Regions from separate parts of the Marinomonas profundi genome, predicted to be linked through region 2. Evidence: predicted binding sites of a transcription regulator. Region 2 holds the regulator's gene; each other region holds the start of a gene.
What was found. The regulator sigma-54, encoded in region 2, starts transcription at its own class of promoters, with help from an activator protein. The targets are predictions, from matches to a motif close to TGGCACNNNNNTTGCTNT.
Positions count from the first base shown of each region.

Region 1 (10,566 bases), 1.2 Mb from region 2:
TTAGATAGAGCTTTAATTACCAATTATCTTGGTTCTAGAGGCATCCAACGATGCTGCAAATTGTGTTACTGGATTCGACACCAGTAACACAGATAATAAGTGAAACAACTGAAAAAAACAACTGAAAATTCAGATATTTCATTTATTTTTTTTAGGATATTAATCTCCAGTTTTGCAACCAGAAATGAGGCGGGATTTCAAGAATGACGAACTCTAGGGTAAAGTAGCGAGATCAATCATTTATTCATGGACGACACCATGCTCAAAAAAATTGAAGCACTTCTAACTTACTCTGTAATGGCTTTATTGCTAATTATTACTGGTTTTGCAATTGGCTTATTAGCAGCTGCTTTGTACTTCATACCTATCTATCAAACCAAACTCACTTTTGCTGACATAGGTGGAATGCTGGCTGGTGTTGGCACAATGGGGCTTTTGGTTGTGGCACTCAAGACAGCAAGCTCATGGAAAAAACAGCTTAAAGAACAAGATAGAACACGCACTATAGAAGAGTATTTTGAAGCTAGGCGTCAACTAACTAAGATTATGGTAGAGCTAGCCAGTACTGAGTATTTAGATAACAAAGACAATGTTGATGAAGTAGTAATATACCAAAAACTCGATAATGCCTATGACGTATTTCAGCAAAAATATTTAAAGCTAATAACTGCATATGGTGCTGATGAAAAACATGGGCTTCAAGTCTTAAATATGGCAAATAAAATGAAACTACAAAATAGACCTAACATGGAAGAGCTCTACACAATGCGTCAGCAAATGATGGATCAAGAAGAAAAACAACTAGTCAAACTCTATAGCAAACACTAGGGGCATTTCGTCCCTTGTTCCTTCTCTGTTCTACCCTTCTCCTAAGTGACGGCCTGTGGCGTTTTTTACGTGTTCGATGGTTTGGTTGACCATGCTGGGTTAGTTTGGAGTCTGGTAGCTTGTTGTTAGCTGTTGCAGATGGTTTGTACCATTGTTCATTAGGCAAATAATGGGGCTGGAAATTTTTAAGCGGAAGTTTCTTAATATTTTTATTTGTAAGAGGCTTTGGCTTTGATTTTTTGAATGCATCAGCCTCAGCCAAGCTTATTAACATGGGAACATTCACCGCAGCACTGTTGTTTTTCATACCCACTGGAAATGTGCTGTGGCAGGTGGGCGCTATTATTGCTGTCTGCAATATTCTCGGTGCATTTGTTGGCGTTTTCCTTGCTCTACGTTTTGGTAGCGGATTCATTCGAATTTTGTTCTTAATATTGCTGGTTTTTTTAATCGGCCGCATGGGGCTAGACCTATTATTTAACTGATGTTTGAAGTTTTCATATCATGGCGAAAACCTCTAAAGTTGAATCTCAAAATAGAGTGTGAGTACATCAAGAAGACACCCATGCGTTGTTGCCGTTTAAGCAAACTTAGTGCCTTGAGTTACTTTTCGCATTAATCTTTTAATCTTGTCTTATGGCCCTTTTATCGGCTCCAAAGCAATTTTTGACAGGCACACTTGGCGGTTATTAGCGTGCTGAATAATGCCAAACAGTGATTAAAATTGAAGTCGGGTTATCAGCATGGTGTTTATGACTGCATTAGCATCATATCTGCGCCTTTTTCGGCGATCATGATGGTGACCGCGGTTGTATTCCCCCCGATCAAGGTTGGCATGATAGACGCATCGACAACGCGCAGCCCTTCAAGGCCGTGTACTTTAAGTGTGTCGTCAACCACTGCCATATCATCATGGCCCATTTTACAGGTGCCTACGGGGTGGTAAATGTTGTCCGCTTTTTGACGAATAAAGGCTCTGATTTCTTCGTCGCTTTGCACGCTTTCCCTTGGGAATATTTCATCGCCGCGCCATGATTCCAATGCTTTTTGAGCAAATATAGTACGGACTGCTTTCACGCCACGAACCATGCGCTCTAAATCATCAGGATGGCTTAGTAAATTGGGGTCAATCAGTGGGGGGCTGTTTGGATTGGCATCTCGTAACGTTAGGGTACCCCGACTTTTAGGCCGTAGCACACAGGCATGGCCCGAGTAACCATAGCCAAGAGTGAAGGCTAAATTAAGGCCATGATTATCCAAACGTACGCAACTCATGTGCAACTGAATATCGGGGATGTTTTCTTCCGGGCGTGATTTAATAAATCCGCCGGATTCTGCGACGTTAGACGTTAAAATCCCCGTTCGTTTAAAAATATAATGATATAAGGCAGCAGGGCCATTTATGCAGATCATTTTTGGTGTGATGGCTATGGTGTCCCGGCGCTTACTTTTGTGCACAATTAAAACATCGGGGTGATCTTGTAGATTCTCGCCAACGCCAGGTAGTTCATGTAGCACAGCAATGCCATGTTTTTCTAACTCATCTCTCGGGCCAACACCTGATAATTTTAGGAGTTTCGGTGAGTTAATTGCGCCACCCGATAAAATAATTTCGGTACCTTCGAGTGTTTCTTTCGTCTTGCGCGTCTTAGCGATTTCAACACCGGTCGCACGTTTGCCAGCAAACACAACCTTATTAACGGTGACGCCGGTCATAACCGTGAGATTGGGACGGTTTACGATGGGATGAAGATAGCCACGAGCGGCACTAAAGCGTTCGCCATTTTTCTGGAATACTTTGAATAAACTGACGCCTTCTGGGGTGGCGGTGTTTAAATCGTCAGTTGCTGAGTAACCGGCTTCAATGCCCGCGTCGACAAACGCTTTGCTAACGTCTAATGGCGATTGCAAATCGGCAATGTTTAACGGACCACCGACGCCATGAAATTCATTCTCGCCGGCTTCGTAGTGCTCGCTACGCTTAAAAATAGGCAATACGTCATGGTAGCCCCAACCTTTATTGCCTAACGATTCCCAATGATCAAAATCCCATTGATGGCCGCGGGTATAACACATGGCATTGACCGCCGATGAGCCGCCTAACGTTCGTCCACGTGGGATGTAAACTTTGCGGTTGTTAAGCGCTTTTTGTGGTTCAGTCCAATAGCGCCAATTACGGCTAAGCGAACGCATCATGACAATAATACCGGCGGGCACTTTAATAAAAAGGCTGTTGTCGGTTGGGCCCGCTTCAATCAGGCAGACTTTATTGTTTGGGTCTTCCGATAGACGATTGGCTAATACACAACCGGCCGCACCTGCACCAACGATAATGTAATCAAATGTCATTTGGTTTTGCCCTCAATGATAAGCGATCTAGTCGATGTGATTGGCCTGTGTAAATGGTGAGGCAAGTCATCAGGATACAATTAACGGATAAAAATTTTGTAAATCAGTTTGTGCCATGCTGTGCCATAGGGCGGATAAATAATTTTACCGATATTAAAGCGCCCTTTACGGTGTACTGATTTTGCTTTTGATAATGTTAAGAACCCTTCTTTACCATGGTAATGTCCCATGCCAGAAGGGCCGATACCGCCAAATGGCATATCATCTTGAGCAATGTGCATCAGTGTGTCGTTGATGGAGACTCCTCCTGAATGAGTCTGTTTTAACACATGCTCTTGTTGCACTTTATCTCCGCTAAACAGGTATAACGCGAGGGGGCGTTCCCTATTATTAATGTAGTGGATGGCATCATCAAGGGACTGGTAAGGCACGATTGGCAAAATCGGACCAAACAATTCTTCTTGCATGATTGTCATGCTGTCGGTTCCCTCTTCGATAATATGTGGCGGCATTTTGCGTGTTCCGGCAAAATCTTCATGTGCAGGGTTGATCTGGGTGATTTTCGCGCCTTTGTCTTCTGCCTCTAGTAGCCAGCCCGCTAAGCGTTCGTATTGGCGGTCATTAATGATCGCCGTATAGCTGCTGTTGTCGCGCAAAGAAGGGTACATCTGAGTGAAAGCTTGGCGGTATTTATCAATAAACTCTTTTTCGGCTCCTTTCGGTAGTAAAACATAATCAGGTGAAATACAGGTTTGCCCTGCGTTGACTGATTTACCAAAGCAGATGCGGTCAACCGCATCATGTAGATCCGCTCCCGGTGCGATAATAGCGGGCGATTTGCCGCCGAGTTCAAGCGTGACGGGGGTAAGGTTTTTTGCCGCTGCAGACATGACGTGTTTACCGACAGCGGTCGATCCGGTGAAGATCAAATGATTCCACGGGGTTTCTGAAAACGCGCTCGATACTTCAACTTCACCCTCTATAACGGCAACGGATTCTTCGTCGAACACGTCCGCAAGCAATTTTTTGATTACCGAGTTTGTCGCGGGGGTAAATTCCGACATTTTGATCATGGCGCGATTGCCCGCAGCAATAGCGGTTGCTAAGGGAACAATGGCGAGCTGAATGGGGTAATTCCATGGCACCATAATGCCAACGACACCTAGCGGTTGGTAGATGACTTGGTTAGATGATGGGGTAAACAACAGACTGACACGACGGCGTGACGGACGCATCCATCGGTGTATATTTTTGATCATATAGTTCAGTGATTGAACCGTCATCATGATTTCAGTGATCAGGGTTTCGTCTTTGGCTCGACAGCTAAAGTCTTCGTTTACAGCATGAATAATGGCGTCTTGATGGTGGATTAACGCGACTTTTAGTGCACGCAGTTGGTCAATTCGAGAAGCGGCGCTTGGCATAGAATGGCAATGAAAGGCCGATTGTTGTTTGGCGAAAAGATCTTGTAGCCGAGCTATTTCTTGTGCGGGCGGATGCATTCCAGTAACCGTGCTAACCATTTTGGGCTCCTGCATTGATCTATTGTTAGTTGCCCTGTCATTTTTACATTGTTAGGGTAATGACTGATATGTTGTTAGGCGATATTTATCAGATTTTTATATGTGTCTTGTGCCTCGTCTCATCTGACCTACGGGGGGTAACCCCATCCTCCACCTTCCCCTTGGAAGACACAAGGGGAAGGTACTAAGCCCAGCTCAGCGGGGTTAGGGAGGGGTTAACTATCACACGTCTTGATGTGGGCCGAATAGTTCGTAGTGAATGCGGTCGGCTTCTACGCCAAGGGTTAACAATTGCTGTTTAACGAACATCATGAAGCCAACGGGGCCGCATAGATAAAACTCACCATTGGTCAGCGGTAAGCTGTCTTTGATGGCTTCTAGCTGCATCATGCCGTTTGATACGCCCTCTTCTGCGCTGTCTGCTTGCTCGTACCAAGTGTGGACAGACAAATTCAATTGGTCTTTTAGGCTGTTTACGTGGTCTTTGAACGAATGCTGACTTGGCTGGGCACAAGCGTGCAAATAGCTTACTGGTTGGCGATATTGCTGCTTAGCAAGGGTATTTAATATGGCTTGCATGGGCGTTAAGCCAACACCGCCAGAAATCAGTACCACGGGCGTTTGCTTGTCTTGGAAAACGAAGTCGCCTGCGGGTGGCATAGCGTCAACTTCATCGCCCACGTTTAAGTGATCATGTAGGTAATTCGACATAACGCCTGCAATGTCGCCCGCGCCTTCGCGTTTTACGCTGATGCGGTAGTTTTTGCCATTTGGCGTGGTTGATAGAGAGTATTGACGTATCTCATCGAACTCATTGCCTTTTGGGTGTAACTTAACGCCCAAATATTGGCCGGGTTGGTAGTCGATTACCGCGCCGCCATCGACTGGTTCAAACACAAAGCTGGTCACTAAATCGGACTCTGGTGTTTTAGACGCCACACGGAAGCGACGGAAATCTTTCCAGCCACCCAGTTGCGCGGCGCGTTCTGCATAAAGATCGCCTTCGACCTTGATGAAGATGCCTGCTAATTGGCCATAAGCGGCTCCCCATGCTTCTTCTACGTCTTGGGTAAAAGCGTCTGGTGCCAGTTCGCGTAAGGTTTCAATCAGGTGATGGCCAACGATATCGTATTGATTTGGTTGGATATTAAAGCTGGTGTGCTTATGAGCAATACGCATCACCGCACTGGTCAGCACTTCTAGGTTATCGATGTGCGTGGCGTAGGCAGCGATGGCGTTGAACAAGGCGGCAGGTTGACCACCTGTTCTTTGGTGCGTCATGTTGAACACGTCTTTTAGTTCTGGATTATGAGAAAACATGCGCTGGTAAAAATGCTCGGTAATGGCGGTGCCAGCAGACGCAAGCAGAGGAATAGTTGCTTTCACTGTGTCTATATGTTGTTGAGATAACATGTTTGTTTCCTTTTTAAGCGAGTGAATAAAGTCTTATTGTCTCTTCTATAGCGAAACGCGTGCCAACTTAAAATAATTAATAAAATCAATGTTTTAAGGTTTTTCTTCAAATAAAAGAGTCGATAAGACTCGCTAATAAAAAAGTCTATATGGTATCTTTGAGTCAAATTGACATAAAACAAATCTCTCCCTATGAGCCGATTACCATGAATCAGGTTTCTAATAATGCCTTGCTGAGCTTTGCCCTCGACCTTGCCAGTGCGGTGACGCAACCCAATCGCTTCGAACAATTAGTGTATGCCGTGCGCGCAACGATTAACTGCGATGCGGTTGTTTTGTTGGTCAATCATGATGGTGTGTTAATCCCCATGGCTCAACGTGGCTTAACGGAAGACCTGATGGGACGGCGATTTATTATTGATGAACACCCGCGTTTGAAAGCCATCAGTAGCGGTCATTATCCGGTGCGCTTTCCTGCTGATTCCGATCTCCCTGACCCTTACGATGGCATGGTGTTAGGCCATGACGAAAATCTACCGGTGCATTCCTGTATGGGCGTACCACTGTATTTGGAAGGCAAATTGATTGGCATTGTCACGCTCGACAGCATCATGCCGGGTGTGTTTGACGATATTGACGCGCGCGCGTTGGAAATCATCGGCACCATGGCCGCCATGACGCTAAATACCGCGATTTTGATGGAGCAATTAGAAAGCAAGTCGCAACATGCACAGCATGTTTTAAAGGTCATAAGTGAGCAAAGTCATGAAATGATCGGCCAAAGTAAGGCCATGCAAGATCTCAAACAATCGATCAATCTGGTGGCGCCATCGGACTTTGCCATCTTGATCGAAGGCGAAACCGGCGTGGGCAAAGAATTGGTGGCTCGAGCGCTGCACGAGCACTCTTCTCGTTCTGATGCGCCTATGGTGTATGTGAACTGCGCAGCCATTCCTTATCATCTGATTGAAAGTGAGCTTTTTGGACACGTCAAAGGCGCCTTTACTGGCGCGAATCGAGACAGAGACGGCAAGTTTTTATTGGCCGATGGTGGAACCTTGCTGCTCGATGAAATTGGTGAGCTGCCGTTAGAAGTACAAGGTACCTTGTTAAGGGCGATTCAGAACCAAGAAATTCAAGCCGTCGGCAAAGATCAAATTCGCAAGGTAAACGTGCGTATCATAGCCGCCACCAACCGACATTTAGAAACCGAAGTCGCCGAAAATCGTTTTCGTGCTGACCTCTTCCATCGCCTCAGCGTTTTCCCTATTCATGTACCGCCGCTACGAGACCGACAAGGCGATATTCCGCTCTTGGCAGGTTTTTTTGCTGAACGCTTTTGCCGTAAATTGGGACTTCAGCAACTGACCTTGTCTGCGTCAGCTATCAACTTATTAGAGGCTTATCATTGGCCTGGCAATGTGCGCGAGCTAGAGCACGTTATTTCCCGTGCGGCACTATTTTCTAAGGCCGAGAGCTCAAAAGCCGAGAGTTCTAAGGCAGAAAGCGCTAAAGCGGATAATGCAACAGGGATTACCGTTATTTCATCGGCACACTTAACTGGATTACAGATAGACAGTAGTGTTCAAGAAAAGAAACAGAAACACGACACATCGCCGTTAGCCTTGGATAATCAAAAATCAATCGATTTGCGTTTAGAAACAGAAGCTTACCAACGAGACTTAATCCGTAAAGCATTGGAAACCAATCAAGGTAACTGGACCAAAGCCGCGCAGCAGTTGTCTATGGACCGCGCCAACCTAGCGCGCTTGGCAAAACGCTTGGGAATTGTCGTCGCCAAGGAAGTACGCATTTAAAGACACCAGAATGACATTATTTAAAGCAAAGCAAAATGACATTCATACGAGGTAGGCGATAGTTTCGAGGAAGAATGTCATTTGCTTTGATTACAAGTCGCGTTGGGAATAATTTATTGGTGTCTCGCCGCGCTCACCTGTCGAATTCGCTCGGCAGGAAAGGCAAGTTGAGGTAGCAAATAGGCTTTCAACTCTTCAGGATAATTTAGTTCGTCCAGTGCCGCTGCCATGCAGTTTAGCCACATGGCTTTTTCTTTTTCGGTGACGATTAAGTGGGCATGAGCTTGCGGTAAGCTGATTGGGCCATATTTTTGCGAGAACAGTTTTTCACCCCCCATCCAGCCGGATAAAAACGACACCAGTTTATCAATGGTTAGCTCAATATTGTTTGGGTGCATATCAAACAAGGGGCGAAACTCTGCTGTGTTTTGCATGATTCGGTAAAAGGTTTCGACCAAGGTTTGCAAGCCAGTTAAACCGCCAACAGCTTGTAATGTCGCGTCGCCTTCGCCATAAACAGGTGGGTGAGAGTGAGTCATTTTATTTGGCGTCTTGTTTGTTTTCGTTTGGTTGATTTTGTGCTTTTTTCGCGGCTTTTTCTTGATCCATTTTGATCGAGTTGCGATAACCGCCAAGCGCCGCTAAAGCGCCAATGATGAAACTCATATACAGCGGAATTTCAAATAACATCGTGATGCTGATAAAGACGCAGCCGACGGCTAAACCTTCCAGATAGGGTTTAAATTGCTTTGGCATTGGGCTTCTCCGAGAGATAAAAATAAACGCGAGTTTAGCAAAGTTTTACGACGATGTGCGCCTGATTGTGGAAAAAAGCACCACTTATCCCATATTAGAAACAGTGAATTTGATCGGATTGATGGTGTCTATTTTTGTGGGTAAGTCCGCGCTAAACGAGAACCATACCTGATAGTAGCCAGTTTTTGATCCGTTAATGCACAAAATCAGTAAAAACCGCCTCTAAATGTGAATAAATGTTATTATTTTCCACAGATCGGCGCGTTCCGGTTTTCCAATTTTGATTATTTTTTATCCACAGATTTTGAAATATCCACAAGTGAGACTCGTGTGTCAAAGTTATCCCCCAGTGCTATTTTTCACTCGTATCGTGCTAATGCGGTATTAAATCAAAAAATTTGGCGTATGGCGTGGCCGCCGATGGTGTCGAATATCACCACGCCGCTGCTTGGCTTGGTCGATACGGCGGTGGTTGGGCATTTGGGAACGGCAACGCATTTGGCTGCGGTGGCGATTGGCGCGAGTATTTTTAGTTTTCTATTTTGGGCGTTTGGTTTTTTGCGCATGGGTTCAACCGGATTAACCGCGCAAGCGCTTGGACAAGGCGATGACAGACGCGTGCGTGAATTGCTGCTGCAATCGATTTTGATGGGCGTGTTTATCGGCTTGATGCTGATTCTATTTCGAGCGCCCTTAATTGATTTGGCGATTACCCTGATGGCGCCCAGCGCTGAAGTGGAGCCTTGGGCGCGATTGTATTGTGAAGCGCGGATTTTCAGCGCGCCAGCTGTGTTGGCGGGTTACGCCTTAATGGGGTGGTTCTTTGGCGTGCAATATTCCAAAGGGCCGTTGTGGATGTTGTTGGTGATCAATGTCGCCAACATGATTCTCGATTATTTCGCGGTATATGGCTTGGGCATGGCGAGTGACGGCGTGGCGTGGGCAACGGTGGCGGCGCATTATATCGGCGTGACGGTAGCGGCTGTGTTGGCTTGGCATAAGCTAAAAGGCTTTTCGGGCCATGTGCCATTCAGTGTGTTGGCAAAATGGCGCGAATACACGGCCTTGGTCAAAGTAAACCGCTATCTGTTTGTGCGCACGATTCTCTTGTTGTTGGTGATGTTGTTTTTTACTGCTCAAGGCGCGCGCCAAGGGGATTCGATTCTGGCCGCCAACGCGGTTTTGCTGACGTTTTTGATGATTATATCTAACGCCTTGGATGGCTTTGCTTTTTCGGTAGAAGCCTTGTGTGGCGAATATTATGGTCGTAAAGACAAAGCCAATTTTAAAAAAGTGATTCAGCTATCGACCTATTGGGCGCTGCTCGCTGCGGTTGTTTTGATGCTGATATTTTGGCTTTTTGGTAATCAAATCATTGCCTTACTGACCAGCGTGCAAAGCGTTCGAGACGATGCTGCTCTGTACCTACCTTGGCTTATTTTCTTTCCTTTGTTGGGTATTTGGTCTTTTATGCTGGATGGCATTTTCATCGGCACTACCAGCGTAAAACAAATGCAAAACACCATGATTATTTGTGTGGTTGGTGTGTTCTTCCCTGTATGGTTTATCACCCAAGACCTTGGTAACCATGGTTTATGGTTTAGCCAAGCCATGCTGTTTATCGCCAGAGCCATTACCCTTTATTGGTGTTACCTGCAAAACATGAAAAAAGGCGTGTGGTTCGCGAATGCTTAAAGACTATTACCTCGTGTAAAGGCTTCTGTTAACAATTGAAATTTTTTTGGTGACTGGGTTTGTTACCATGCATGACGTGTTCTTTTTTAAAGCCACCAAACATGGAGAGAATTCAATATGTCGAAGCATTTTTTAAGCGAGTTAACCGGTTCTTTTGCCACGCCAGCGTTAGAGAACCCGACTGG
Region 1 is NZ_CP073013.1:1,769,826-1,780,391, forward strand. It holds gene J8N69_RS08305 (hypothetical protein) at 259-828, shown strand; partial or broken gene J8N69_RS17180 (TSUP family transporter) at 1,029-1,313, shown strand; gene J8N69_RS08315 (GMC family oxidoreductase) at 1,579-3,177, opposite strand; gene J8N69_RS08320 (coniferyl aldehyde dehydrogenase) at 3,258-4,700, opposite strand; gene hmpA (NO-inducible flavohemoprotein) at 4,923-6,113, opposite strand; gene norR (nitric oxide reductase transcriptional regulator NorR) at 6,263-7,930, shown strand; gene J8N69_RS08335 (group II truncated hemoglobin) at 8,044-8,469, opposite strand; gene J8N69_RS08340 (hypothetical protein) at 8,471-8,686, opposite strand; gene J8N69_RS08345 (MATE family efflux transporter) at 9,092-10,381, shown strand; gene aroE (shikimate dehydrogenase) at 10,499-10,566, shown strand, end outside.
Region 1: a site for sigma-54 is predicted at 6,161-6,178, ahead of hmpA (NO-inducible flavohemoprotein). Genes of this name have one in related genera too.

Region 2 (10,566 bases):
AAACACTGGGGAAGCCATTTACCAGGGCAACGTTCTTGTTAAACAAGGCTCCATTGAAATCCAAGCCCAATACCTGAAAGTATCAACGGACCCAAAAACTCGACGATTTAATCAGCTAGAAGCAAGCGGCGAACCGGCCAAGTTCAGTCAACAAATCGACTGGAACGGCAACATTGTTATTAGTAAAGGCAATAACCTTCACTATTCAACCAGTGAATCGAAGCTTGAAATCATCGGCGACGGTTATTTAAGCCGCATGCAAAACTCTATTTCTGCCGACTACATTCTATACATGATCAACGACGGCACTTTTAGCGCAGAAAAGCAGGGCTCAGGAAGGGTCTTCATGACACTACAACCAGAAGCACCTGAGGCAAATCAGTAAATGGCGTTATTAGAAGCAATAAACCTCGCGAAGAGCTACAAAAAGAGAGCCGTTGTCAAAGACGTGTCCATCGCCGTTGAATCAGGCCAAGCGGTTGGCCTGCTTGGGCCAAATGGCGCCGGAAAAACAACATGCTTTTATATGATAGTTGGCATGGTTGCTAATGACGCGGGCGGCATTTTTATTGATGGTCACGACATTACAAAAGATGCCATGCACACTCGAGCTCAAAAAGGCATTGGCTACCTTCCGCAAGAGGCGTCTATTTTTCGTAAAATGTCGGTTGAAGATAATATTACCGCCATACTAGAGACACGCAAAGAGCTCAAAAAAAGCCAACAAAAAGAGCGACTTGAAGAACTACTGGAAGAGTTTCACATCACTCACATTCGTAGCAATCTGGGCATGGCACTGTCGGGTGGAGAAAGACGTCGTGTAGAAATCGCCCGTGCCGTTGCGATGAACCCCAAATTCATCTTACTTGACGAACCCTTCGCCGGGGTCGATCCCATCTCCGTTGGAGACATAAAACTCATTATCAAACACCTCCAAGAAAGCGGCATCGGCGTCTTAATAACCGATCACAATGTCAGAGAAACACTAGACATATGCGATAAAGCTTATATTGTTGGCAACGGTTATATCATAGCCTCTGGCAACGCCAACGAGGTCATTAACAACGAGCAAGTAAAAAAGGTCTATTTAGGCGACGACTTCCGCCTGTAACCCCTTATCATTGCTGTAGAAAGGGAGTAGTATGCACAACTCGTTCCAATTCACTCAAATAAAAAGAGTTGCTCTATGAAGCAGTCTTTACAGTTAAAGCTGGGTCAACAGCTGACTATGACCCCTCAGTTGCAACAAGCGATTCGTTTGCTGCAACTTTCTACGTTGGATTTAAAGCAAGAAATTCACGAGTTCCTTGAGTCTAACCCACTCCTTGAGCTAGATGACGATGAGCCGCTCCACACAGATATCCCTGCCAGCATTGAATCAAAAAGTGCCACCGACCCTTTGGCCGACAACGCTTCTGGCGAAAACAGCAACGAAGAAGCCGGGGTAGAATCTGAATGGACAGAAAACATCCCAGAAGAACTATCGATTGACAGTAACTGGGACGACACCTATCAAAGCTCCGCCGCGGTCAGTGATCACAACAATAGCTATGAAGGGGAAAGCGACTTTGAAAGCCGCAACGCGCCCGCCGAAAGCATTCAAGATCATTTAATCTGGCAACTCAATCTCACCCATATGTCAGACAGAGACATAGAAATAGCCTACGCCATCATTGAATGCGTTCAGCCCGATGGCTACTTAAGCATCTCCCCCGATGACATTTGGGAATCGTTGGGTACTGAGCTAGAAGATTTGGATATAGAAGAAGTCATTGCCGTCCAACACAGGTTACAGCGCTTTGACCCTGTGGGTGTTTGCTCAATCGACCTGCGCGATTGCTTACTGGTTCAATTAGAAGCTTTTCGAACCCACCCGCTCTATAAAAGCACCCACAACCTGATCAATCATTATCTGCCACTGTTAGGCAATCGTGACTTTGTTCAACTTAGCCGTAAAACCAAACTAAAAGAGGAAGCACTAAAAGAAGTTGTCAGCTTAATACAACAATTGAACCCTCGCCCTGGCTCACTGATTGATGTCGATGACACCGACTATGTTATTCCTGACGTTTCAGTGAAAAAACACCAAGGAGTCTGGCAAGTAGAGCTCAATAACGAAGCATTGCCTCCGGTTAAAATAAATGAAACCTATTCAGCCATGGTCAGTACGGTCGCAACAGCGGAAGACGCAAGCTACATAAAAACATCACTCCAAGAAGCCAAATGGTTCATGAAAAGCTTACAAAGCCGTAATGAAACCCTATTAAAAGTGGCCAGCTGTATTGTTAATCGACAAATTGAATTTTTCGAATTAGGCGAAGAAGCCATGAAACCCATGGTGTTGCATGATGTCGCCGAAGAAGTCGGCATGCACGAGTCAACTATTTCTCGCGTGACGACACAAAAATACATGCATACGCCAAAAGGCATTTTTGAGCTCAAATACTTTTTTTCTAGTCATGTTAATACCGCCTCTGGAGGAGAGTGTTCTTCTACTGCGATACGGGCTATGATTAAGAAACTAGTGGCTGAAGAGCCAGCAAAAAAACCTTTAAGTGATAATAAATTAGCGGCTATTTTGGCCGATCAAGGCATACAGGTCGCTAGACGAACTGTCGCCAAATATCGTGAGGCGATGAACATCCCTCCTTCCAATGAACGAAAACGACTGGTCTAAACGGAAAGCATTTTATCATGTCCTTGAAAACATTATTAAAAGCAGATCTTGTTCTCGCAAAACAAGAAATCGTTAGTAAAAAACGTGTTCTAGAAAGTATTGCCGAAACCGCCGCCAATCGACTGCATTGCAACAATGAAGAGATTTATGATGCACTACTCGGTCGAGAAAAACTGGGCAGCACCGGCATAGGCAATGGCATCGCCATTCCACACTGCCGCCTAGAGTCCGCCAACCATACCGCCATCGTAGTGATGTCGCTGCAAAGCCCAATTGACTTTGACTCAATTGACAAACGCGCCGTTGACCTTATTTTTGCTTTAATTGTGCCACCTAATGAATGCGATCAACATCTTGCCAGCCTAGCGCAAATTGCCGAATTGGCGCAGTCAGCGGAAGCATTAGAAAAGCTACGCAGCGCCCAAAGCAACCAAGAATTATTCGATATTTTTGAATCCTTAATATAGGAAAAGCGTATGCAGGAAGAGTCGATCACCATTATCAATAAACTGGGCCTACACGCCCGCGCAGCCGGCAAGCTGGTCGAAACCACCAGCCAATTTTCTTGTGACATTACCATCGAAAAAGAAGGCCGTAATGTTGACGGTAAAAGCATTATGGCGATGATGATGCTGGCAGCGGGAAAAGGCACTGAAATTCGCATCAAGACCAATGGCGATGATGAAAACGAAGCAATCAAAGCCATTATAGATCTCATCAATAACCGCTTTGGTGAAGACGAATAACCCTATGTCAGAGCAAAGCATTTTATCACATCTGCAAACAGTCACCGAATCCCTTGAGTCCGGTGCCACTATGCAGATTCGCTATCTATTAAATGGCGCTCTGCCCGCACAAGACGTTGCCCGACTACTAGAATCGTCCCCACCAAAAGAACGTAAGCTTCTATGGGAACTGATTGACGCAAAAAATGAAGGCGAAGTACTGCAATATCTCAGCGAAGATATTGGCATTCAATTCCTAAAAAATATGGATACTGAGCGACTTATCGCGGTATCCGAACATTTTGAAAGTGACGACCTCGCCGATTTACTCCAGCATTTACCGGAAAAAGTCGTAAAAGAAGTACTTGCCTCGATGTCAGGTCAAGACAGGGCAAGAGTCGAAGCCTTATTAAGCTACTCGGAAGATTCCGCTGGCGGCTTAATGAATACCGACACGATTACAATACGGCCAAACATCACCGTCGATATTGCTTTTCGATATTTGCGCAGGCACACCTCATTACCAGACATGACGGACAACTTACTGGTCGTCAGTCGTTCAGATCGCCTTTTGGGCATACTCCCACTGACTAAGCTTCTGGTGTCTGATACAAACGCGACCATACGCGACATCATGGAAACAGAATTCACTGTCATTACCGCCGAAACGTCCGCCAGCGATGTTGCTCATCTGTTTGAAAACATGGATTTAGTCTCCGCTCCTGTGATTGATGGCACCACAAAAAAGCTCTTGGGACGCATTACCATAGACGATGTGGTCGATGTCATTCGTGATGAGGCTGAGCACTCCATGCTCAGCATGGCGGGTCTTGACGATGATGAAGACACCTTTTCTCCTATCATGCAAACCACCAGACGACGCGCGGTATGGCTTGGAATTAACCTGATCACAGCCTTTATTGCATCTTATGTTATTGGATTATTTCAAAACACCCTAGATCAAGTGGTGGCATTAGCCATACTCATGCCAATTGTGGCCAGTATGGGCGGCATAGCCGGATCACAAGTGCTAACATTGGTGATTCGGGGGATCGCGTTAAACCAGATAGGCTCAACCAATGCACGCTGGCTACTCAACCGAGAACTGGTGGTCGGCTTGATCAACGGGCTATTGTGGGCAAGTGTTATTGCGGCTCTAACGGCACTTTGGTTTGACAACATAAAGATTGCCTATATCATAGCTGGCGCCACCATAATAAATCTGCTATTCGCAGCAGCCACTGGTACACTGCTGCCAATTCTACTGAAAAAAATTGGCATCGACCCTGCCCTTGCAGGCAGCGTAATTTTGACTACCGTGACCGACGTTGTTGGGTTTCTCTCCTTCCTAGGTCTCGCTACTATTTTTCTAATATAGGTTCCCATGACAGATTTTGATCAATACGACAATGATGACGACATTCCTAAAAGTAAAACCCAGATCAAGCGCGAAATGGAAGCTTTGCAGGATCTTGGTAAAAAACTCTTAGGGCTGAGCAAAAACCAGCTTAAAAAGGTGGAAATGTCCGACACACTACGCGAAGCATTTGTAGAATCAGGACGTATAAAACAGCACGAGGCAATGAGAAGACACCTACAATACATAGGCAAAGTAATGCGCACCGAGGATCATGAAGCCATCGCACAACGCGTTGCTTTATTTGATAGTACGTCAGCTGCCTATAACAAGCTTTTTCATCAACTTGAAATTAAACGTGACGCACTGATTGGCGAGAACAGCAAAGAAGTCTTATCACAGTATTTGAACGACCACCCAGAAGTGGAAGACATTCAACTGCTAAGACAACTGATTCGACTCTCGCAAAAAGAAGTCTCACAGGAAGGCAACACCACCAATCGCAAAAAGCTGTTTCGCTTCTTACGCGAAGCCGAAGAAAAACGCCTTGGTTTAAAAGAATAACGCCTGTAACACACTTTAAGTACCAAGATCACACTCAATAAAAGCGACCAATAAAGTGAACATCAAGTCAGCTCACTTTATTGGTACAGCGTTTAGCGCCCGCCTAATTCTGGGTAACTCAGCTTAGACTGGAGAGATGAAAAATCACCTCACGACAATCGGCGATGAGCAAGACACGGCATTTTTTGGCGACAATCCAACAACGCTTGCTTAGTCATCTTAAAAACAAAATAACCCGGCACTTCCTGCAACCCCAGCAGTCGTTCCCCAGTAGGAGAATACAATCCACTGTGCCCATAAGTCTGCCTAGTGGCATTATGCCAACCACACTGATTCACACCTAATACGTAGCATTGATTTTCAATAGCTCGTGCAGCCAAAAGAATATCCCAGTGTTTCTTCCCCGTCATATAGGTAAAAGCCGCAGGCACCAATAAAAGGTCAGCTCCGCGTCGGCTCAATTCTCGATAAAGTTCGGGGAAACGGACATCGTAGCAAATACTCAAGCCGACTTTAAAACCATCTACATCAATCACTTTTGGCGTCAGATCGCCAGGCTCGATCACCTCAGACTCTCGATAAGCCATCGCCTTGTCATTGACGTCGACATCAAACAGATGGATTTTATCGTAACGCTCAAAAAATAGACCATCGGGCCCGACCGCCCAACAGGTTTGCCGAACTCGACCGCCCGCAACAAGATCACCAGTCGCATTCAAAATAGAGGGGTGCGAGCCAATCACTAAATAAATTGAGTGTTGCCGCGCCAATTCAGCGATCTCATTAAGCAACACGTCTTGCTCATCCGACTCAGCGAATGATCGCATTCTTTTACCATCAAACAAAAAAACGTTTTCGGGTAACACAACCAAACGTGCACCTTCTGCTACCGCTGAGGCGACAAGCTCCTTCACCTCATTTAGATTATCCTGCCAATTACCAGTGCTGGTTAATTGAACTGCAGCAATACATAAAGTCTGCATCATTTCTTCCTCTCTAATGGCCTATAACGGACTGGGGTCATAACGGGCTGATCAAAAGATCCCTTTATTTGATACTGCACACTGGTTACTTTAGAGAGCTGATCACCTATCAGCTTATCTGTAATGAATAATAAGCCTGCGATTTGAGGCGTTCCCCACAACAAACCAGCGAGTGGCAACGCCCCAGTCAACGGAAACGTTGCCGTTAGCGTTTCGTCCAATGTCTCGTTCACTATATCCGCTTTCCCAGCAAGCACCATTTCTGCCGTAGGGGAAGTAATAGTAACGGGAGACGTTGTTGTTAAAATCCCCCCATCTAACGAAAGCGCGCCTCTAAATTCATCATAGGTAAGCCCTGGCTCATACACATCAGAAAAATCTAATAACAACCGTCTATTTAATGCGCCAATGTTAAAAATCCCCAACATCTTCATAAACGCTGGTAACTCATCCACCTGACTAAAATTGCCATTCTCGGCGAGAAAATTAATCTGTCCAGTGACCGACTCTCGATCAAAGTAAAAAGGATGCCCTTGCCAATTAAGCGCAACCTCTACGTTAAACCGCTTAGAGGTAACAAAAGCCTCATTCGAAAACTTTTTCGTCAGCTCAGCAAGATCGGCCCCCTTGGTAGACAACACCAATGCAACGCTCGATTGCTCGCCTTTATCTTGCCAAAGAAGATGGCCATTAAAATGCCCCGTGCTTAATCGCGACGTAATCGGGTCAATGCGTAAACTATCCCCCTCTTGCGACAGCGTTAATTGCCAATCACCGTAGGGCTTCTGATTTAAATACAGCTGATCAACAGACAATACCATAGTAGGAATTTGCCGTGCTGACACTGGCGGCTCGGTCTTTTTGCCGATGTCAGACACTTCCGTCGGAGCCGTATTCCAACTCAAAAAACCAAAATGTAAATTAGGCACGCCATTTACATCAGCAAACGAAAAATTAACTTCGTCAGCATTCACCAACAGCATTTTCTGAGCTGAAGCGTTGTAAGCCACCTTAAAGTTATGCCAAGTGTTATTTGGGTTAACCACCACTTCATCGACAATAAAGTCTACTCGACTCAACCAATTAGGTAACACCAGCGCAGCATTATCACCAACAGGCGTCTGCGGTTGTGCAGAAAAATCCGCCAGTATTGGCTGCCACGCCTCAAAGTAGAAGCGCTCAAAGTCGCCCGTTACCACCAACCCTTTTGGTATCGCCTCACCCATTGCTTTATCAGCCCCGCCGTTGACCATCACCTCGCCACCGACAAACACCCCAGACTGCAGCAAAAAGCGCGATTTAACGAAATCGGCATAGCCCACATCAACCACAAGATCCTGTTCGTGCTGCATCACCTTAACTCGTAGCGAGCGAGTCATCTTGTCGTCTTTACCAACCGGCTCAGGCAAATCAACCGTCACCCCAGCAAGATCACTCGTGATGGTCAAATCAACCTGCCCATTTTGCGACTGATTAATGAATAATTTGCCAGAATACGACGTTTTACCCGATACACGACGACCCATTGCTGCTGGCAGTTTTCGCCACGCGACCAGCTCATTCATGCCAACGTCACCACTCAAGTCGCCGACGATAGCAAGCTCTCCAGACGCCGCATCCACAGACGAAAGCACAAGATGAGATTCCCCACCCAAAGCTTGTATAGCAAATTCCGAGTTGGTAATACCCTTACTCGAGCTGTAATTTAGCTGCCCATGCGACACATAAGAGGCAAGATCAATCTCTGGTATTAATAAATCGTTGTCTTGAAACATCAACCCCAACGACACAACAGCGTGTTCATCACCTGAAAAAGGAACGCCTACGTCAAAACGACCTTTTACTTGTCCATCCAATTGCCATTCTGCAAACGGCTGCAACACATTGTCAGCAAGCGGTGTCGACTGAAGCATCGCCAAAATAGCCGCCGCGTCATCCTCGACCACTCCGGCCAAATTCAGCCACTCTGCTGATCCATTCTGAATGGGAACACTGACGGTAATATCAGCGACCGATAAGTCTGCCAATGACGCAGACGCCACAAAGACAGACACCCCCGTTTCATCCAACTCAAAGTTACCATTCACCCGCTTGGCAGTCGGCCAATTTTTATCAAAGGTAACGTCCGCATCATGAACTTGCATCTTTACCCTAACATGCGGTGTTGCGCCTTCAGACAATTCACTTTGCACCAACACATCTAGATTATCTATCTGTCCTGTGTTTGCAAAAGCGTCATCAATCCAAGAGGTGACATTACTGTTTAGCGCTTTGGGCGGAAGATACGCCAGTCGATCCGCAATGGGAATATGGCGACCATTTAAATCCAAAGAAAGCCAGTCCGCCGCCTCATTTCGTATCTCAAGGCGAAAACCACCAGAAATATCAGCCCCATTACGCCTAACCGATAAATCACGCCCGCTCACCAAAAAGGCCTCTTGCTGGCGCTGCCAAGCCACATAACCAGACAAAGACTCAGTGTCCCAAACGGTGTCGTAAATAGTGTCGAATTTTATTGTACTGCCCGTGCCACGAAAATCGATATAGCCCTCTTCATCTGACAAATTTAATACCGCATTGACATTATTTGCCTGTGGAATGCCGTTATAGCCATTAACAGAAGCGGATTGAATATTACTGAGCAACTGAAACGACAGGGCTTGCTCTTCTCTCCATAAACGCACCGAGCCATTTTTCGCCATTCCAGTGGGAGCAAGACCGTCTAGTAGGTTAAAAACATCCGACTCTTTAGGCAAAAAATAGGCACCAACCTGATGCGCCAATGAAAGGTCTATTTGATCAAAACTAAGATTAGAACGCCCTGTGGCTGACGACCAACTCAGCGCCAGATTGGTCTTAGGATACTGTCGACCAGCGCCATCTTTGATTTCCACATTGCGCACATCCACTTGTAGTCTTGGTTTTTCTTGCGAATAGCGAAGCTTGAGTGAAGAAGAGACATCGTACGACTGCCCATCGGTAAATTGAGCGTTCAATCGGGTAGACTCAGTCCGAACCTCGACTTCTTTACCCACCAGAATATCCAACCAGATATCCCCACCCACAGCAACAGAGGACAAGGCATCATCTTTGGCTGACAAAAAATGATCGAGAGGCAATGGCGTCATAGGAGCTCGAATCGACGCTTTTATTCGATAATTCCCAAGCAGAGCACGAGTTTCATCGATACGCGCCTGCACTTGAAAAGGTGACTTGCCGCTATCTAAATAAAACGTGGAAGTTAACAAAGACTCAAGCGACTTCTGGAATAAAAAAACATGGGGCGCGCGAACCACATGCTGACCATATTGTTCACTATCCAGCTTAATGGTCGCATCAAATGCAGAAAAATTTTGTTGGGCAGAAAGATAGTCCAGTACACGTTCAGCCCCGATTTCACTTTTAACCTCTTCCTGCTGAGTCTCTCCATTCAGCCGCCACTGGTCATTTTTTTCCTGTACAACAAGCGTGGGACGCACAAAGCGAATATAGGTAAATTGAGGGCGTAAACTTAGAATGGATTTTACCGTATCAAGGCGCACTCTCGTTTCACTAATGGATATGGCAGGTAAACCATTAACCTGCAAATCAAAGCCACTAATCGAGACCGTTGGATCAATCCCCTCCAAATGACCATCAATTCGCTCCAGGGTAACGGGATAGCCAGTAATTTGTTCTAAATTATTTTCAATTTGAGGACGATAATGATCCAAATAAGGCAGTAATTGGCCAACGCCTAGCGCGAAAAGGGCGAGCAATGCCGCAAAAGCAACACTTCCCCAAAACAACACCAACAGCAGTTTTCGAATCAGCCAACTCATCATCAGACCTTCGTAGGTTTAGCAAAGAACAACCTTGGTTTAACCAAGCACATCACTGGTTTAACCCAGCACATCATCTGTTCAACCCGACAGTTTAACGAAGCACAACATCGTATTGATCTTGCGTGTAAACAGAATCCACTTGGAAGTGAATGGCTTTACCGATAAAAGCCTCCAACTCTGCAACCGCAGCGCTTTCCTCATCCAAAAAGCGTTCAACCACAGAGCTCGCAGCTAAAACGGTATAAGTTTGCGAGTTATAGGCACGATCTGCCCTTAAAATTTCTCGGAACACTTCATAGCAGACCGTCTCAGGGGTCTTCACCAAACCACTACCGCGACAAGAACGACAAGGCTCACAGAGTGTCTGCCCTAGGCTTTCACGCGTTCTTTTTCGAGTCATTTCAACCAAACCTAACTCCGACACTCCGGTGATTTT
Region 2 is NZ_CP073013.1:2,999,796-3,010,361, reverse strand. It holds gene lptA (lipopolysaccharide transport periplasmic protein LptA) at 1-385, shown strand, start outside; gene lptB (LPS export ABC transporter ATP-binding protein) at 386-1,111, shown strand; gene J8N69_RS13980 (RNA polymerase factor sigma-54) at 1,187-2,677, shown strand; gene ptsN (PTS IIA-like nitrogen regulatory protein PtsN) at 2,695-3,144, shown strand; gene J8N69_RS13970 (HPr family phosphocarrier protein) at 3,154-3,423, shown strand; gene mgtE (magnesium transporter) at 3,428-4,780, shown strand; gene yjgA (ribosome biogenesis factor YjgA) at 4,787-5,323, shown strand; gene J8N69_RS13955 (carbon-nitrogen hydrolase family protein) at 5,473-6,309, opposite strand; gene J8N69_RS13950 (YhdP family protein) at 6,306-10,130, opposite strand; gene rng (ribonuclease G) at 10,222-10,566, opposite strand, start outside.

Region 3 (10,566 bases), 640 kb from region 2:
ATTTCCATGTCGTCGATTTTTTGACGGCCATAATGCGGGAAACGGAACTCTTCAAATGGCGCCAGCCATTCCAGTTTGAAGGGGAAACCATGGCGTTGCAGATCTTCGACCACTTCTTTGACATCTTGCCAAACAAAATGTGGCAGCATGAATTTGTCGTGCAGACTGGTGCCCCAACGCACCAAAGGTTTTTTGTAGGGTTCTTTCCAGAAACGTGCGACTAAGCAGCGCAACAACAGCATTTGTACCAGAGACATGTGCGGGTGTGGCGGCATTTCAAAGCCACGGAATTCTAATAAGCCCTGACGACCACTGGCGCTGCCAGCGGCGTAAAGCTTATCGATACAGAATTCAGAGCGATGGGTGTTGCCGGTAATGTCGACCAGCAAGTTGCGCATTAAACGATCGACGAGCCAAGGCTCATCGACGAGACCGTCGGGCATGTTTTGGAAGGCAATTTCCATTTCATACAAGGCTTCATCGCGGCCTTCATCTGGACGTGGTGCTTGGCTGGTTGGGCCAATAAACATACCCGAAAAAAGATACGATAAACCGGGATGATGTTGCCAAAACGTGACCAAGCTTTGTAGCAATTCAGGGCGACGTAACAGCGGGCTGTCGGCCGGTGTGCGTCCCCCCAGTGTGACGTGATTCCCCCCACCGGTGCCAGTGTGGCGACCATCCAGCATGAATTTTTCGGCGCCAAGGCGAGACAAGTAGGCTTGGTGGTATAGCGTTTCAGTATTGTGAACCAACTCTTTCCAGCTCGCTGCCGGGTGAATATTTACCTCGATCACCCCTGGGTCTGGCGTAATCAGGAACTTTTGTAGGCGAGGGTCTTTGGGTGGTTCATAGCCTTCGATTACAATCGGTAGATCGAGTTTTTTCGCCACCGTTTCAAGGTGTCCTAGTACGTCTACAAAGTGCTCAAGATGCGTCATCGGCGGCATGAAAACATGCAAACGGCCATCGCGTGGTTCGATACACAGCGTGGTGCGAATGACATTTCTCAGCGTCTTTTCAGGTAAGGTCTTTTCAGCGTTAGGCGCGGTAGGCGCTGGTTTTTTGGCGAAATGCTGTTTGGCGACGCTGTCTAATACCGCGTGGTCTTTTTTGTTTGCCAAAGGCTGACGAGGGTCGAACGGGTCACGTTCAGGGATACGGTCTTCTTCGGCTTGGGCTGGCAAAGCATTTAGCGGCAAACGATAGCCCATTGGGCTGTCGCCGGGAATCAAGGTGATCACGTCGCTGCGCATGGGCCAAAGGGAGCTGTTCCAACGTTTGTTAATATCATCAAATTCCAATGGTAAGACAAACCCCGTTGTTGTACTTAAACCACGACTAAGCAGCTTGGCAAGTCGACGGCGCTCTAAGTCGTCTTTTAAATCGGCTTTGGTGGGGTCGGCATCCACTGGCAGCGATTGCTCCATCCACAAGTAATACAGGGTGTCTTCATAGCTGCTTTGTAGATAGTGTGTGTCCAACGCGAGTTTTTCACACAATAGTTCGCCAAAGGCTTGGGCATCTTTAATGGTGTGTTGGTAGTTTTTGTCGACGCGCGCTAAGTATTTAGGGTCATTCCATAAGGCTTCGCCATCGGTGCGCCAGAAACAGCCCAGCGCCCAACGCGGCACTTCTTCCCCCGGATACCATTTACCTTGTCCGTAATGAAGTAGACCGTTAGCGCCAAATTCTTGCTTCATTTTAATCAATAAGTCTTTGGCAAGTTTGAGCTTTTCGGCGCCTAGTGCGCCGGTGCTCCATTGTTCTGAATCCATGTCATCGATGGAGACGAAGGTCGGTTCACCGCCCATTGTCAGGCGAACATCGCCTTCTTCAAGCTGTTTGTCGACGGCAAAGCCAAGGGCTTTAATCGTATCCCATTCGCCTTCGGCATAGGGTTTGGTGACTCGTGGGTCTTCGTGGATGCGGGTGACGATATTGGTATAACTAAATTCGCATTCACACTCGTCGATGAAGCCGGTAATAGGCGCCGCCGAAGCGGGCTCTGGCGTACAGGCGAGCGGAATATGACCTTCGCCAGCAAACAAGCCAGACGTCGGGTCTAAGCCAACCCAGCCTGCGCCCGGTAAAAAGACTTCACACCATGCGTGCAAGTCGGTGAAGTCTTCTTCTGGGCCGGACGGGCCATCGAGTGCTTTGACGTCTGAGGTGAGCTGAACAAGGTAGCCAGAAGCGAATCGTGCGGCTAAACCAAGACTACGCAGTATTTGCACCAGTAGCCAAGAGGTATCACGACAGGAACCTTTTTTAAGCGTTAGCGTTTCTTCACAGGTTTGAACGCCGGGTTCTAGGCGAATGCCATAACCAATATCGGCCGCTAAACGGCTGTTGATAGCAACTAGGAAGTCATTGGTTGGTGTACTTTTACGGTCAACGGTTGATAGCCATTTATCCAATAGCGGACAGGATTCCGTTACCTTTAGGTAAGGTTCGAGTTCTTTTTTAAGTTCTTCTTTATAGGCAAATGGAAACGCTTCTGCATAGCTTTCCACAAAGAAGTCGAATGGATTAATCACCGTCATGTCGGCGATGACTTCCACATAAAACTCTAGCTTGTTGGTTTTTTCTGGAAACACTAAGCGCGTTTGAAAGTTACCAAACGGGTCTTGCTGAACATTGACGAAGTGGGTTTCCGGCAGCACCTTGAGTGAGTAGGCGTGAATTTTCGTACGAGAATGTGCGGCAGGTTGCAGTCTTAGAACATGGGGTGCCACATTGATAAAACGGTCAAACTCGTAGGTCGTCTTGTGCTGTATTGCAACTCTAATGGTCATGCCGCGTCTCCTTGCCGAAAATGGAACCAGTTTTGGGTGATCTGGTGATTGATGTCGATGATGGCTATTTGCAGATCGTTTAAATGATTGTGAAAATCTTCGTCCAAATCTTCTGAACTGATAAGCGGATAATCGAACTGAAGAATTTTATCGACTTTAGCGGTAATTAATCCGGCTCGTGGCAATTTTGTTGCCGCTTCGCCTATTTGCCCAAAACAATAGGCTAGGGTGCGAGGAAAGCAGGGGTCATTCATTAAAAAGGTCACGGCTTTGGCCCCATTGATGGAGGTTCGGATGGTGCGGCGATAGTCCATGTAGGCGCTTTGTGATTTTAATACTTTTGACCAGGTTACTTGACCAAGTTGAATTCTGGCTTCCGGTTCGGATTCCAACATCAGCGACACCGCCGCATCCAGAATACGTGTGCCCATGTCGGCACGCTCTAAATAACGGCCCATGATGAGGAAGTGCCAGCCACAATCTCGACTCATGGCGCCGGCAAATAGCCCGATGATTTTCTGGCAACCTTCAATAATGGTGTTCAAAAAGAGATGACGTTCTGAACGGTTAATGCCTTGCTTGATGTTTTGTTGTGCGTATAAATCCAGTTCGTTAATCAGTTCCCACGTTTCCTTTGGCACCACATCTCGGGTGGTACGAATGTTTTCGCGGACCATTTTCAAGGACGATAACATAGAGCTGGAGTTGGTGTCGTCGGCTAACAGAAATTTGACCACATTGCGTTCGTCTTTGACTTTATAGCGTTGTTCAAACCCTTCTTCGCCACTTAATATTTCGATGAGGTTGTACCAAGACACTTTAATGTCTTTGGGAAGGTCGAACAGTAAATCGTCATACACACTGACCAAACGGGCGGTGTTTTCAACGCGCTCCAAATACCGGGCGCTCCAATATAAGCGTTCTGCGACTCTAGATAACATAATGACTACCCCTTTGTTTCAACAATCCAAGTGTCTTTACTGCCACCACCTTGTGATGAATTAACCACCAGTGAGCCTTTTTTCATGGCCACGCGAGTGAGGCCGCCAGTGGTGACGTAGGTCTCCTTGGCTTGCAAGATAAAAGGACGAAGGTCTAAATGGCGAGGTTCTAAGACACCTTTGGCAATAAGCGTGGGTGCGGTGGATAACTTTAAGGTTGGTTGCGCAATGTAGTTGCGAGGGTTTTTGGTAATAAGCTCGGCAAACAGTGCTTGTTCTTTTTTGGTTGAATGGGGCCCCACTAACATGCCATAACCGCCGGATTCGTTGGCGGGTTTGACGACCAATTTATCGAGATTTTCTAATACGTAGGCGCGTTGTTCTGGGTCGTCGCACAAGAAGGTTTTGACGTTGTTCAGAATCGGCTCTTCGTTCAAGTAGTAACGAATAATAGCCGGAACATACGCGTACACTACTTTGTCATCGGCGACGCCAGCACCCGGCGCGTTTGCTAAGGCGACATTGCCTTTTCGCCATGCGCGCATGAGTCCAGCCACGCCCAACACAGATTCAGGGTCGAATGCTTCGGGATCAATAAATAAATCATCAATACGCCGATAAATAACATCGACGCGCTCTGAACCGTCGATGGTTTTCATGTAAACGCAGTCGTCATCGCCGACAAATAAGTCGCTGCCTTCGACCAACTCGGCGCCCATTTGTTGTGCCAAGAAGGCGTGTTCAAAATACGCCGAGTTATAAATGCCAGGCGTTAATACGACAATTTCAGGCTTGTCTATGTCTCTTGGGGACAAGGCTGCCAAGGTATCAAACAATTGCGAGGTGTATGAATCGACTGGCAATATGGATTCGTTTTCAAACAATTCCGGCAACACACGCTTGGTAATGGCGCGGTTTTCCAGCATGTAAGACACGCCTGAGGGCACACGTAAGTTGTCTTCTAATACAAAAAAATCGCCATTTTCATCGCGTACCAAGTCGGTGCCACAAATATGCGCCCAAACACCGTAAGCGGGTGAGACACCGACGCATTCCGGTCGGAAGTTTTTGGAGTCTTTAATGATGTGTTCTGGAATGATGCCGTCTTTGATGACGTTTTGATCGTGGTAGAGGTCGTTGATGAAGAGGTTAAGCGCTTTGAGGCGTTGTTTTAAACCTGCTTCTGCGATTTTCCAATCTGATGCTTCTATGGTTCGGGGGACAATGTCGAAGGGCCAGGCTCTGTCTATGTTGCCTTCTTCGGTGTAAATCGTGAAGCTAATGCCCATTTCTTGTATGGTTGCTTCGGCGGTGAGACGCCTTTTTTCGAGTTCGTCTTCTGACAGGCTGTCTAAATACCCCAATAGTTGCGCTGCTGGGGCTCTTGGTGCGCCGTTGTTATCGATTAACTCGTCAAAAAAAATAGATGATTGGTATTGGCTCGTTAATTTTTCCATGTGTACCTCGTTCTCTTTAATTCAAGCCGGAGGTGGGTGCCTTAAATAAGCACATTTTTAGTGTTCTTTTTTAGTGCGCCCGCCCTGTATTGGGGAGACTTCTTCACTATAAGGTTAAACCCAGTGGCGTGGTTGTTTGTCTATTGGGTCACGTTTAGTGTTTTCGCACTACTTGGGAAATAAAGCAAGGATCAAGCCATAGTATTTGAAAAGTAAAGCGCTCTTGTTTATTGGCTGTTTAGCGACACAGATCGGTTTTCTTCGAGCAAAAATTCGTTACTATGTTGCCTTTATCGGTGTCAATAATAGCCGCGTCATGAATAAAAGAGGAAAGGTGAGTGAGTCAGGTAAATCGGGTTGTGATTGCGGGCGCTGGGATTGGCGGCTTGTGTACCGCGCTTGCTTTGGCTAAGCAAGGCATTCAAGTGGTGGTGTGTGAACAAGCCCCGAGCCTTGGCGAAGTCGGGGCGGGTCTGCAGATGAGCCCTAATGCCTTAAAGGTGTTACGCCAACTGGGGTTGGAAGCTGACTTAAGCCACTTTGCTTTTGTGCCCCAACATGCCGCTATCCGAGACTATAAAAGCGGCGAGTATTACCTCAAATCGCCTTTAGGCACGCTGGCTGAGGCGCGTTATGGTGCGCCTTATTGGCATTTGCATCGTGCTGATTTGCATCGAGTTTTAGCGGATTCATGCAAGCGAGCAGGCGTTGAATTGATATTAAAGGCTGCTGTGACGGGGTATCGTGAGGATCCAGAACGCAATCAAGTGTTTTTATGCTTAGACGATGGGCGTGAGTTTGGTGCGGATTTATTAATTGGCGCAGACGGTATTCGTTCAAAAGTACGTGAACAAATGCTGGGGCAAGAACAGCCACGCTTTATGGGGCAGGTGGCGTGGCGCGGCGTGATTCCGGTCAGCGATCTAACGGTGGCGGTTAAGCCCGATGCGTGTGTTTGGGCGGGACCTGGGCGGCATTTTGTCAGTTACTATTTGCGTGGCGGTGATTATGTGAATTTTGTCGCCGTAGAAGAGCGCAGCGATTGGCAATCTGAATCATGGCGTGAAGAGGGCGACGTGGAAGAATTAAAACGTGCTTTTGCTGGTTGGCATCCTGAAGTGAGTGATTTACTTAACGCGGCGAGCAGTGCCTTTTTGTGGGCGTTGAATGGCCGTGATGCACTGCCCACTTGGCATCAAGGTCGAGCGGTTTTATTGGGCGATGCCTGTCACCCGATGTTGCCTTTCATGGCGCAAGGTGCGGCAATGGCGATTGAAGACGCTTATGTTTTGGCTCAGTGTTTATCGCGCTATCCATTGGCCGAGGCGTTAACAAACTATGAACGGGTTCGAAAACCACGAGCCACCCAGATACAGCAGCTGTCGAAAGGCAATGCTGGCTTGTACCATATGCACGGAGGTGTGTTGGGTAAAATGAAATTAAACGCGCTTCAAGCCGCGGCTCGCCTTGCTCCAAGGGTCATTCAGTCTAAGCTAGACGCGGTGTATGGTTACGATGTGATAGCCGAATTCCCTCCTCTGCAGTGATGTGAAACGGTTAAACTAAGGAAAAATTTAGCTTCTTTTGTTATTTTATCGTCTATTCTTTTTCTTTTAGCATGGATCTTTTATCGTTGTCGGCGAGCGGGGCGACTATGCGATAGGGCGTCTCGCTTTTTACTCAAGTATTAAGTTATTAACAATCAAACTATTAAGCATTAAACGAGATAAGGATAGCGTTATATGATCGTTTTATCGGTTCTATTTTTTGTCATGGGTATCGCGTTGCTGCTGGGTGGTGGCTGGCTGGTGTCTCTCGATGGCAGTTATTATTATGCAATAGCGGGGGTGGCATTGATTGCGGTGGCTTTGTTGTTACGAAAACGTAATACAGTAGCCAATGTCATTTATGCTGTTTTGTTGGTCGGTACATTGGTTTGGTCGATTAGCGAGTCCGGTTTAAGCTGGTGGTCTTTGGCGACGCGTATGGGCTTGTTTTTAGTATTAGCCATCCCTTTGTTGTTGTTTGCTTTGAGCAAACAGCGTGGTGGATTAAGTATTTTATTTCCGGCTTGGGTGGTGACAGCGTTAGTCACTCTTTCCCCTTTGTTTATGATATCACCAAGCACGATAGAAGGTGAGTTAACGCGTTCTGTTACTGTGTCGAATGCCGATCTGGGCGACGTTGATCAAGAAGATTGGAATGCTTATGGACGCAGTAATTTAGGACAACGCTTTTCACCTTTGAGCCAAATTACGCCAGATAACGTGAATCAACTTCAGTTGGCATGGCAATATCAGACCGGCGATAAGAAAGGGCCGAAGGATATTGGTGAGACAACCTACGAAGCGACACCATTAAAATTGGGCAATGCGCTTTATGTTTGTACACCACATAATTGGGTTGTGGCGTTAGACGCCGACAGTGGTGAAGAAAAATGGGTATACGATGCCAAAGTGCCTGCAGATAGCCAGCGTCAACATCAGACTTGTCGAGGCGTCTCTTATTTACCGCCGTCCGGTACAGATACGCTTCCGCCCGTTCAAACCGCGTCGGTTCCTGCTGAGAGCTTAAACAGTATGCAGTGTGATGCGCAGTTGTTTTTACCAACGTCTGACGCACGCCTAATTGCCGTGGACCCAACAACCGGGGCGCGTTGTGCTAACTTTGCAGAAAATGGTGTGTTGGATTTAATGCACAATATGCCGTTTAAACAGTCGGGCTATTATTATTCTACTTCGCCACCACTGGTTGCCGGTGGTGTGGTGATTGTCTCTGGGTCTGTTAATGATAACTACGATATCAACTCTCCCTCTGGCGTGATTCGCGCTTATGATGTGAAAACAGGGGCGTTAAAGTGGAATTGGGATTCTGGCAATCCTGATGATACGGCTCCATTGGGGGCAGATGAGGTTTATGCGACAAGCTCACCAAACAGTTGGTCGGTGGCCAGTGCGGATGAAGCGTTGGGATTAGCGTATTTTCCGATGGGAAATCGTACACCGGATCAGCTTGGCATGTACCGTTCTCCAGCGGAAGAGAAGTACGCCACTTCTGTTGTCGCCTTGAGTTTGGATACAGGTGGCGTCGCTTGGGTACAGCAGTTTGTTCATCATGATTTATGGGATATGGACACCCCGGCTCAACCTTCTTTATTAGATTTAGATACGCCATCAGGTAGGCAGCCAGCTTTGGTTGTGCCAACCAAGCAAGGTGATGTCTACGTGTTGAACCGAGCAACCGGTGAGCCTATTTTCCCGATTACCGAAGAGCCAGCACCACAAGGTGCTATTCCTGGAGATTATACGGCGAAAACGCAACCTACCTCGGCGTTGTCCTTTAAACCGGCCGATCTAACCGAAGCGGACATGTGGGGGGCGACGCCATTGGATCAACTACTGTGTCGTATTGAGTTTAAACAATTACGTTATGAGGGACGCTATACGCCGCCATCAGAGCAGGGTTCGATTGTTTATCCTGGCAATTTTGGCGTATTTAACTGGGGAAGTATTGCGGTCGACCCCAAACGTCAACAAATGTTTGGCATGCCCTTGTATTTGGCATTTACCTCTACCTTGGTGGCAAAAGAAGGCTTGGACTTAAGTGAATCTAATAAAGGGGAGCAAGGTGTTAATGCAAATGAAGGGGCCGAGTTTGCCGTTCAGTTGCAACCTTTCTTATCTCCTCTAGGCGTACCTTGTCAGCAACCGCCGTGGGGTTATGTGGCTGGTGTGGACCTTAAAACGGGTAAAACAGCGTGGCAGCATAAAAACGGCACTATCGAAGATATGACGCCCTTTAAATTACCCGTCAGAATAGGCGTGCCAGGTATTGGTGGCCCGATTATTACGGATGGTGGCGTCGTTTTCATGGCGGCATCGGTTGATGATTATCTGCGCGCTTATGATTTATCCAATGGCAAAGAATTATGGAAAGGCCGTTTGCCAGCGGGCGGACAAGCGACGCCAATGACCTACTTAAACAGCAAAGGCGAGCAAATGGTTGTTCAAGTGGCTGGGGGGCATGGCTCTATTGGTACGACCATTGGCGATTATGTCGTGGCTTATAAACTTAAAAAGTAACTTTTTTACAGTTCTTTTTTATCGATTAGCTATTTTATAGAGAGACTGTCTTTAATCTCTTTGGGTTTAATTCCCCGCAGCTTGCTGCGTAAATAGCTAAAATCCAGCGTTGTCATTCCCGCGAAGGCGGGAACCCAGTAAAGTGTCTAAATAAGGTTATTTTCGATGACCGTAAGGGCTTGATTCCCGCCTTCGCGGGAATGACACACTGATACCTCGCCCCTTGGGGCGGAGTTATTCATTAAGTAACAACAAAGCCCAGTATTGAAGTAGTCAGAGAGTTGGCTATTTTAATAACTGGGTTTTTTATCGCTTTAATATTTTATATAGCGATTATGTATAATGGCTTGTCTTATTTTCTATTTTTGTTATAACGTTTCGCGACAAATACATCACTATTAGTTATTGGCTTCGCCAATTGGTTTTTACTATCATTTGCGCCTTTCTTCCTTCGACCACAAGTTGCGGGACTCACTTAACTCTGGAAACCTCAGACGATATGACTTCTAAATCTCCTCTGGCCTTGTTGCCTCTGTTACTTTTTCTTGTGCTTTTTGTCGGTAGTGGCCTTTGGTACCAGTCCGAAGGTGTGGACTTTGCCTTCTATCAAATATCGGCGCCTGTGGCTATTTTGCCCGCGATTGCTTTGGCTATTCTATTAGGCAAAGGCCATTTTAATCAGCGCATTGAGACCTTTATTAAAGGGGTGGGTGATAACACTATTATTACCATGATCCTGATCTATTTGCTGGCTGGCGCCTTTGCGAGCGTGGCAAAAAGTGTGGGCGGTGTGGACGCAACGGTGAATTTTGGCTTGAGCATTGTGCCGCCTTCGTTGCTGTTGCCTGGCTTATTTGTGATTACGGCGTTTGTGGCAACGTCGATGGGAACCTCCATGGGAACCATTGCAGCCATTGCCCCGATTGCGATTGGTGTTGCCGAAGCGGCAGATTTACCTTTATTGCTGACGGTTGGTACTGTGATTGGCGGTGCGATGTTTGGTGATAACTTATCGATCATTTCGGACACCACCATTGCGGCGACTCGCACTCAAGGTTGTGACATGCGAGATAAGTTTCGTATGAACTTCAAAATCGCCTTGCCTGCGGCGTTGGTTACCTTGGTGTGGTTGTTTTTCCAAAGCGGTGATGCGCACATTACGGACATTAAAGATTACGACTTAATTCTTGTGTTGCCTTACGTGGCGGTACTAGGCTTGGCGATCGCGGGTGTTAATGTCATGTTAGTGTTGTTCAGCGGTATTATTTTAGCGGGTGTGATTGGTCTG
Region 3 is NZ_CP073013.1:2,364,071-2,374,636, forward strand. It holds gene J8N69_RS11055 (transglutaminase family protein) at 1-2,798, opposite strand, end outside; gene J8N69_RS11060 (alpha-E domain-containing protein) at 2,795-3,739, opposite strand; gene J8N69_RS11065 (circularly permuted type 2 ATP-grasp protein) at 3,745-5,196, opposite strand; gene J8N69_RS11070 (FAD-dependent monooxygenase) at 5,535-6,743, shown strand; gene J8N69_RS11075 (glucose/quinate/shikimate family membrane-bound PQQ-dependent dehydrogenase) at 6,939-9,278, shown strand; gene J8N69_RS11080 (Na+/H+ antiporter NhaC family protein) at 9,778-10,566, shown strand, end outside.
Region 3: a site for sigma-54 is predicted at 5,378-5,395, ahead of J8N69_RS11065 (circularly permuted type 2 ATP-grasp protein). Genes of this name have one in related genera too.